DNA from 3 places in the Superficieibacter sp. BNK-5 genome. Region 1 is predicted to be linked to each of the others. Evidence: predicted binding sites of a transcription regulator. Region 1 holds the regulator's gene; each other region holds the start of a gene.
What was found. The regulator LexA, encoded in region 1, represses DNA repair genes until DNA is damaged. The targets are predictions, from matches to a motif close to TNCTGTATGTACATACAGNA.
Positions count from the first base shown of each region.

Region 2: a site for LexA is predicted at 1,713-1,732, ahead of dinB (DNA polymerase IV). Genes of this name have one in related genera too.
Region 3: a site for LexA is predicted at 1,619-1,638, ahead of ACMGGS_RS19840 (YebG family protein). Genes of this name have one in related genera too.

Region 1 is NZ_CP179893.1:893,322-896,435, forward strand. Features, by position in the region: gene zur (zinc uptake transcriptional repressor Zur) at 1-428, shown strand, start outside; gene ACMGGS_RS04325 (CsbD family protein) at 507-716, opposite strand; gene lexA (transcriptional repressor LexA) at 935-1,543, opposite strand; gene ACMGGS_RS04335 (diacylglycerol kinase) at 1,653-2,021, opposite strand; gene plsB (glycerol-3-phosphate 1-O-acyltransferase PlsB) at 2,151-3,114, shown strand, end outside.
Region 2 is NZ_CP179893.1:2,501,205-2,504,318, reverse strand. Features, by position in the region: gene ACMGGS_RS11945 (RNA ligase RtcB family protein) at 1-427, opposite strand, end outside; gene dinB (DNA polymerase IV) at 639-1,694, opposite strand; gene dpaA (peptidoglycan meso-diaminopimelic acid protein amidase) at 1,966-2,697, shown strand; gene ACMGGS_RS11930 (class II glutamine amidotransferase) at 2,668-3,114, opposite strand, start outside.
Region 3 is NZ_CP179893.1:4,126,300-4,129,413, forward strand. Features, by position in the region: gene ptrB (oligopeptidase B) at 1-29, opposite strand, end outside; gene ACMGGS_RS19830 (tellurite resistance TerB family protein) at 116-775, opposite strand; gene yebF (protein YebF) at 876-1,235, opposite strand; gene ACMGGS_RS19840 (YebG family protein) at 1,315-1,602, opposite strand; gene purT (formate-dependent phosphoribosylglycinamide formyltransferase) at 1,744-2,922, shown strand; gene kdgA (bifunctional 4-hydroxy-2-oxoglutarate aldolase/2-dehydro-3-deoxy-phosphogluconate aldolase) at 2,957-3,114, opposite strand, start outside.

The DNA of each region.
Region 1 (3,114 bases):
TTGAAGTGTTGCGGTTAATGAGCCTGCAACAGGGGGCAATTAGCGCCTACGATCTGCTTGACCTGCTGCGCGACAAAGAACCACAGGCCAAACCGCCGACGGTATATCGTGCGCTGGAGTTTCTGCTTGAGCAGGGTTTTGTGCATAAGGTGGAATCGACCAATAGCTACGTGTTGTGTCATCTCTTCGATCACAACCACACTTCGGCGATGTTCATCTGCGACCGCTGCGGCGTCGTGAAAGAGGAAGGTGCCGATGGCGTGGAAGATATCATGCATGCGCTGGCAGCGCGGATGGGATTTGCTTTACGTCATAATGTGATCGAAGCACACGGTCTGTGTGCAGATTGTGCTGAGGTTGAAGCCTGTCGTCATCCCGGCGAATGTCATCACGACCACAGTATTCAAAGCAAGAAAAAGCCGCGCTAGTTTCAGCACGGCTCTTTGTGGGGTGGTACCTCCATGTACCTTCGGGTAGGACTTCTCAGGGGTTAGCTGAGTGCGCTACTACCAGCGGTAATCGTGACGGGTTTCCCAGTCTTTTACTTCGGTTTCCGCCTGATCTTTCTGGTAACCGTAACGTTCCTGGATTTTACCAACCAGCTGGTCACGTTTACCTTCGATGACAGTCATATCATCATCGGTCAGTTTGCCCCATTGTTCTTTCGCTTTACCTTTGAACTGTTTCCAGTTACCGCCGACTTCGTCTTTATTCATAATTATGTCCTCATTGTTGGGGTACAAATCATTCGAATTCTGTCGTCCAGATAAGCTATGTTTTCTGCTGAACGTAAGAATAAGTGTAGATGAGGATCCTGTACCCTGCGGGGAATTAAGAATATTTAACCCTGTGAAGCATCATAAGGCCGGGAAGGTTTCAGAAAATGAAGAGGAAATCCTGCGGCACCCACAGTACCGCAGAAATCAGGACGAGATTACAGCCACTCGCCGTTGCGGATCACGCCCACAGCCAGTCCTTCAATAGAGAAGTTTTGCTTACGCAGGTCAACCACAATCGGTGAAAATTCATTATTTTCAGGCAGCAGTTCAACGACGTTGCCCTGTTTTTTCAGGCGCTTAACGGTCACTTCTTCGTCAATACGCGCGACAACAACCTGACCGTTACGCACGTCCTGCGTTTTGTGCACTGCCAGCAAATCGCCGTCCATAATACCAATGTCTTTCATCGACATCCCGCTAACGCGCAGCAGAAAATCGGCGTTGGGTTTAAACAGTGACGGGTCAACCTGATAGTGGCTTTCAATATGCTGCTGCGCCAGCAGCGGCTCACCGGCAGCCACGCGACCGATAAGCGGAATACCTTCTTCTTCCTGAATCAGCAGACGAATACCACGTGATGCGCCGGTGACAATCTCAATCACCCCTTTCCGCGCCAGCGCTTTAAGATGTTCTTCAGCCGCGTTTGGGGAACGGAACCCCAAACGTTGCGCAATTTCCGCACGCGTCGGTGGCATGCCTGTCTGGCTGATGTGATCCCGAATGAGATCGAACACCTCTTGCTGCCTGGCCGTTAACGCTTTCATTCCGCCCCCTGGGTGTATATACAGTTATGCTGTGAGTATATACAGTTAACGGCGATTTTGGAACCACCAATGGCACGAAAAATAAGAGACTTTTCTACTTTTGCGACCTTCAGCGGAAATGCGACCACAATAAGGTCACCCAGGTGATAAGCGCGACGATAATCGCCAGCAGCACCGCCGCCGATCCCATGTCCTTGGCGCGGCCCGACAGTTCGTGCCGTTCCGTGCCGATGCGGTCCACGACGGCTTCAATTGCGCTGTTTAAAATTTCCACGATCATTACCAGCAGCACCGAACCTATCAGCAAGACACGCGTGATGGGGTCCACATCCAGCCAGCAGGCGATAATGATCGCCACAATGGCGGCCACGCCTTCCTGCCGAAAAGCGGCTTCGTTAATCCATGCCGCACGAAATCCTTTCCAGGAATAACCCGCTGCGTTGATAATCCGGGTCAATCCGGTGGTATTATTGGCCATTAAAAGAACCTTTTTACATTATTAGCGTCAATGATATAGCGCGCGTCCTGCGTAAGCTCAGAAAATCGGTTCACTTTCTGATATCCTTGCAGCGCATTTGCATGATTAACCAGAGGCTTCACATCGTTTATGTCCGGCTGGCCACGAATTTACTACAAATTACTGAATTTACCATTAAGCGTGCTGGTAAAGAGCAAGTCTATTCCGGCGGAACCCGCGCAGGAATTGGGTCTGGATACCTCCCGCCCGATTATGTACGTATTGCCTTATAACTCAAAAGCGGATTTGCTGACGCTGCGCACGCAGTGCCTGGCACACGATCTCCCCGATCCCCTGGAGCCGCTGGAGGTCGACGGCACCCTGCTGCCGCGCTACGTCTTTATTCACGGCGGACCGCGTGTGTTTACCTACTACACGCCGAAAGAAGAGTCTATCAAACTCTTCCATGACTATCTGGATCTGCATCGCAGCAATCCGGGTCTGGACGTGCAGATGGTGCCGGTGTCGGTGATGTTTGGCCGTTCACCGGGGCGTGAGAAGGGCGAGGTTAATCCGCCGCTGCGCATGCTCAATGGCATACAAAAGTTTTTCGCCGTGTCCTGGCTGGGGCGCGACAGTTTTGTCCGCTTCTCCCCTTCGGTCTCTCTGCGGCGTATGGCAGACGAGCACGGAACGGATAAAATCATTGCGCAAAAGCTGGCACGCGTTGCGCGTATGCACTTTGCCCGTCAGCGTCTGGCTGCCGTGGGACCGCGTCTGCCTGCCCGTCAGGATCTGTTTAATAAGCTTCTGGCGTCCAAAGCGATTGCCCGCGCGGTAGAAGACGAAGCACGCAGCAAAAAAATCTCTCATGAAAAAGCGCAGCAGAATGCGATTGCGCTGATGGAAGAGATTGCCGCTAACTTCTCTTATGAAATGATCCGCCTGACCGACCGTATTCTGGGCTTCACGTGGAACCGTCTGTATCAAGGGATTAACGTGCATAACGCCGAGCGCGTGCGGCAACTGGCGCATGATGGTCATGAGATTGTCTACGTGCCCTGCCACCGCAGCCATATGGACTATATGCTGCTCTCCTACGTGCTCTATCATC
Region 2 (3,114 bases), 1.6 Mb from region 1:
GCTGCAACTCGGCAAAATGATTGCCGCCGCCAATCGATCCCAGCGCGGAGCGCCAGGGATGATGTTGCATTGCGGCGGGAACGTTTTCCGCCAGCCACTGCGCGTCGGCCACATCCGTTAGTTCAGCCAGCCGCTTTTCCGTTTTGTCGGCGTTGTACTTGCGGGACAGTAAATCGGTTTGCCACAGCGCCATTCCGCAGCCGATATCGTTGCCCACCAGCGCCGGGTAAAAACGCCCACGGGAGAAGAATGCCGCGCCAATGGGATAGCCACGTCCCGGATGCAAATCGGGCATCCCGACGACGCGCGTCATGCCCGCTAATTTAGCGGTAGTATGTAATTGTTGGATCGCAGAACCTTCGATCCACAGAGTATCTGATGCGATGGAAAATACCGCATCCGATAAAGGACGAATATAATTGCCCATATACCATTCCATATATGAATTAAAAAATCAGGAAATGGCAGACGAATCCAGGGCAATAAAGGAAGATTAATCCTGGAAATGTCTGCAAAGTGCGTTCAGGGAATTAAATGTCATGATGAACCTCCTTTGCAGTTATTGAGAGTAGAAAACGCGCGTATAGTAATACTCAAATTCGGGTTGTGCAATGGTTATTAAGTCTTAAAGGTCTGACTTATAATCCCAGCAACAGCTGTCGCTCCAGCTGCGGGTCAAGCAGCGTGACGTGCAGCCCGACCAGCCTGACGCCTCGCCCGCCCCGGCGTTCATCCCAGGTTTTGCGTGCGGTAGCGATCAAATCTTCTTTATTGAGCCGCGGCCAGACGTGTTCCTGGGTCGTCTGCTGAAAATCATTAAATTTGAGTTTAACGCCCTGACGAGCGATAAGCAGATCAGGTTTCACTTTTGCCAGCCGGCGTTCCAGTTCCGGATAAAGACGTTCAATAATGGCTTCGCAGTCGTGCCATTCGTGAATATCCTCCGCCAGCGTGCGCTCGACGCCAACCGATTTTCGCAGCCGTTCGTTATTGACCGTGCGTTCATCAATGCCCTGGCTACGCTCCCACAATACGCGACCAAATTTGCCAAAGCGCTTAAGTAGCAGTGCCAGATCGCTATTTTGCACGTCTTCACAAGTCCGCAGCCCCATATTTTCCAGCTTCGCCGCCGACACCTTGCCGACACCGGGAATTTTACTTAACGGCAGACTTTTAATGAAAGTCGGCACATCTTCCGGCGTAATAACATATTGTCCGTTGGGCTTATTCAGGTCAGAGGCGATTTTGGCGAGGAATTTAATCGGCGCAATACCCGCCGAAGCGGTGAGATTGAGTTCATCATAAATGGTCTTGCGGATCGCCTGCGCCATTAAGGTCGCGGAGCCGTGGCAGTGAAGGCTATCAGTGACATCCAGATAAGCTTCATCCAGCGAAAGCGGTTCAATCAGCGAAGTGTAGCGGGCGAAGATTTCGCGAATATGATCAGAGGCTTCACGGTAGGCTTCAAAGCGTCCCGGCAATAGCGTCAGGTGGGGGCACAATTTTAGCGCCATTGCCGTGGACATTGCGCTGCGCACCCCAAATTTACGCGCCGGATAGTTGGCGGTGCTGATCACGCCACGCCGCTCGCGGCTGCCGCCGATGGCGAGGGGGATATCACGCAGGGACGGGTTGTCGCGCATCTCTACCGCCGCGAAAAAGCAGTCCATATCGACATGTATGATCTTACGCATGAGAAGCCCCCCATCACTCACTGGATAAGTATACAGTGACATTGAAGTTATTGAGAAGCGTGTTTATTCTTGTTCGGCGAATCCGCCAGCCGTTTCGTTCGAAAGTCCGTAAAAAGACGTTTAAACGCAAACTCGTTTGTAAACGCTGCACGTCAGGCTTGCGAAAAAATACGGTGGTGCTAATGTGAGCGCTCCTAATCCAGATAAGTCTGATTTCGGGTCTCTTTTGCCGTTCTGGCAATGTGGTAACGTTTATCAAGGAACAAGCAGTATGCGCATAATCGCATTTTTTCTTGCGATGCTTCTGATGCCGTGTGTCTCTTTTGCCGGCCTGACCGGTTCAGCAGCGCCGGTGAACAAAGAGTATAAGCAGCAGTTAATGGGGTCGCCGGTTTACATCCAGATCTTTAAAGAAGAGCGCACCCTCGATCTCTACGTCAAGATGGGCGAGAAGTATCAGCTCCTTGATAGCTACAACATCTGCAAGTATTCCGGCGGGCTGGGACCTAAGCAGCGTCAGGGCGACTTCAAGAGTCCTGAAGGGTTCTACACCGTACAACGTAGCCAGCTAAAACCCGACAGTCGCTTCTATAAAGCCATTAACATTGGTTTTCCGAACGCTTACGATCGCGTGCACGGTTATGAAGGCAAGTATCTGATGATCCACGGAAACTGCGTGTCTATCGGCTGCTATGCTATGACCGATTCCGGCATTGATGAGATCTTCCAGTTTGTTACCGGAGCGCTGGTGTTTGGTCAGCCGGTGGTGCAGGTCAGCATCTATCCGTTCCGCATGACCGATGCCAATATGCAGCGGCATAAGTATTCCGCCTATAGCGATTTCTGGAAGCAATTGAAACCCGGCTACGATTACTTTGCGCTGACTCAGCAGCCGCCAATGGTGTCTGTCGTTGATGGCCGCTACGTGGTCAGCAAGCCACTGAGCCACGAGATTGTGCATCCGCAGTTGGCGTCAAACTACTCGCTCACCGAGGCAAAATAACGCCCACTCGCCTGGCATAATCTTTTGCCAGGTTTCATTGCCCGTTAAGGGCTGAGTCGCGATCACGGAGACCACATCGTTCGGTGTGGTTTCCCGCTGAAAATCAATTTCCATATCCTGATCGATAAGCGTTGCCAGCCCAAACGGCGCGCGACGGGTGATCCAGTACAAATTCGTCGAGCAGAATGCCATCACATAACGCCCGTCTGACAGTAGCATGTTAAAAACGCCCTTCTGACGCATTTCTCCGGCAAGACTCGCAATATATTTAAATACCGCCAGCATGTTGCCTGGCGTGCGCGGATAGCGCTGAGTCAGTTTGTGCAGCAGCCAGCAAAATGCTTTCTCGCTGTCGGTCTCACCCACCGGACGAAACATCCCCGTTTCAAGCGATTTATACCCCGTCATCTGCCCGTT
Region 3 (3,114 bases), 1.6 Mb from region 1:
TGCGGTATACGTCTGGCTTTTGGTGGCATAGCTCGGTTCTTTTGCGTTTTACATCCTATAAGGGTGGCAAAAGACGCCAGCGATGCAAGCGAAACGCCGGCACTTTCCGCACGAATTACTCAGGAAGCGCCTGTTTTTGCTGCTTAAGATCCTGTTCCACCCCGTTACGCACCTCCTGAGGTATTTTCAGTGCATCACCGAGGGCACTAAGATAGCTACGCTCCATAAAATGATCGACATCGATAGCCGCACAACTGAGGAAGTATAACTCGAGGGCTTCTTCTTCATTCGGCACATCACGTGCTAGTCGCTGCGGATCAAGAGGCTGGTCCATGGCTTGTACCACCAGCGCTCTACCCTGCTCTTCGACACCCGCTTCACGCATCTGCAGCTCAATAGCCTCCCGCTCGCGGTCGTCAATATGCCCGTCGCTCTTAGCGGCAAATACCAGAGCCAGAATGAGTCGCTCCGTCCGCTTATCCAGCGGTGTGCTTTGCCTGCCGTACTGCGGTTCTTCCTGATGCGCTTCGCGGATCTTATCTTTGTATTTATTCCATAACACGGTCCCGGCAACTGCGCCGCCGCCCATTAACAACGCGCCAGATCCATATTTACTGAGAAGTTTACGAGATGATTTATTACCGACCAGCAGACCGGCAAGGCCGCCAAGCGCACCGGGTACCAGGAGCTTGTTCAGCCCCTGGGCACCAGAGGAGGAGGAAGAGACGCCATTTTGCGCCAGGAGAGACTGTAGCTGATTAAGCCAGTTTGCCATACGGATGATCCCTTCAGTTACCTGATAACGATAAGTTCAGAGTAAGCGAAGGGACGTCAGAAATTGTCAAGCCGCCAAAAAGTGCGCAAATTACTGTCGACTACCGGCTCTGATAGCTGGCACTGCCTGCGGCGCAATCAACCTGCACAAGATAGTGGATATCTGCACTCTTACCCCGAACAGTGATCGGCACTTTCCACTTGCCTTTCTCACCCTTGATTTCATTGTTGTCTACCCACACCACCGGATCGGCCTGGCCGATTTTCTGCCGATCTTCAGCCCAGCGGACAATGCGGTTTTGCTGATAGTCACGTTTCACGCTTGCCGCGATACCATCCGCATCCAGCTTTTCACAGTTGGGAAATTTAACCGTCTTTGAATGCGGATCCTGACTTACCGCATGCACTGATGCACTCCCGGCCAACAGTAGCAGACAGAAAAACGCTCCACGCTTATTCATTGTTTTCTCCTTAAGACCCATTGTTACATTGGGGTTAAAGAAAAAGCATGGTACAAAACGGCGGGAGTGCAAGTGGCTATTACGCTGCTTTAGTCCGTTTCGCGGGCGCATCCTCAGTCACGGCTTTTGGCGCAGGTAATTTTCCCGCCTTCAGCAGATTAGCGAGAACATCTTTTTGTTCGGCAAGCCACATCGCCATGCTTTCGCGTTGCTCGTCTTCCAGCGTTACCGGCGACTGGCCAAGCCAGTTGCCCAATACTTCCGCCAGATCGAGCATTTTGTCATAGGCATCGGCTTCCTTTTTGCTGGCAAAAGACATTTTTTCCTCACCTTCACGGATCACAACGTATTTAACTTCAACCGCCATTTTTGCAGCCCCATATCACTGTAATTTTATACAGTATAGCACCTCACTTTTAGTGAATCAATTGGTGAATAGCATCCCGGCAAAGACAGACGCAAACGTTTTCGTTTATACTGCGCACAAATGCGTTGAAGGGAAAAAGTGATGATTGTATTAGGTACCGCGCTGCGCCCGGCAGCCACCCGCGTGATGTTATTAGGCTCCGGCGAATTAGGAAAAGAAGTGGCGATTGAATGTCAGCGCCTGGGACTGGAGGTGATTGCGGTTGATCGCTACGCCAACGCCCCCGCGATGCACGTCGCACACCGTGCGCACGTCATTAATATGCTGGACGGTGAGGCGCTGAGGGCGCTGGTCGAAGCCGAAAAACCGGATTATATCGTGCCGGAGATTGAAGCCATTGCGACCGATATGCTGATTGAACTGGAGCAGAGCGGAAAGAAAGTGGTTCCCTGCGCCCGCGCCACGCAGTTGACGATGAATCGCGAAGGTATCCGTCGGCTGGCGGCGGAAACGTTATCGCTTCCCACCTCGGCGTATCGTTTTGCCGATAATGAAGAAAATTTTGTGCAGGCCGTGCGCGAAATCGGCCTGCCCTGCATTGTAAAACCGGTGATGAGTTCGTCTGGTAAAGGGCAATCTTTTATTCGTACTGAAGATCAGCTCAGCGACGCCTGGCGCTATGCCCAACAGGGGGGGCGTGCCGGAGCGGGACGTGTCATCGTTGAAGGGGTGGTGAATTTTGATTTTGAAATCACCCTGCTGACTGTGAGCGCGGTGGATGGCGTCCATTTCTGTGCGCCTGTAGGGCACCGCCAGGAAGATGGCGATTATCGCGAATCATGGCAACCCCAGCAGATGAGCCAGCTTGCGCTGGAGCGGGCGCACACCATCGCCCGCGAGGTGGTGCTGGCGCTCGGCGGTTTTGGTCTGTTTGGCGTGGAGCTTTTTGTCTGCGGCGACGAGATCGTCTTCAGCGAGGTTTCACCGCGTCCGCACGATACCGGGATGGTGACGTTAATCTCCCAGGATCTGTCAGAGTTTGCCCTGCACGTTCGCGCTTTCCTCGGCCTGCCGGTGGGCGGCATCCGTCAGTATGGCCCGGCAGCGTCGGCGGTGATCCTGCCGCAGTTGACCAGCCAGAACATTACGTTTAGTCACGTTGAGGAAGCCACCGGCGCAGGCTTGCAGGTGCGTCTGTTTGGTAAGCCGGAGATTGAAGGCACGCGTCGTTTAGGCGTGACGCTGGCAACCGGTGAGAATGTTGAAGACGCCATCGCACGGGCAAAAACGGCGGCGGCAAAAATCAAGGTAGCGGGATAAAGAAACGGGCGCGTAAGCGCCCGTCATCGTTGACTTACTGCTTCGCGCCTTCAACGGCTTCACGCGCCAGTTTGGTAATGCGGTCATAATCACCCGCTTCCAGCGCATCCGCCGGCACCAGCCAGGAACCGCCAATACACAGCACGCTTTTCAGTGCCAGGTAATCACGGTAGTTAGCCGGAGAAATACCAC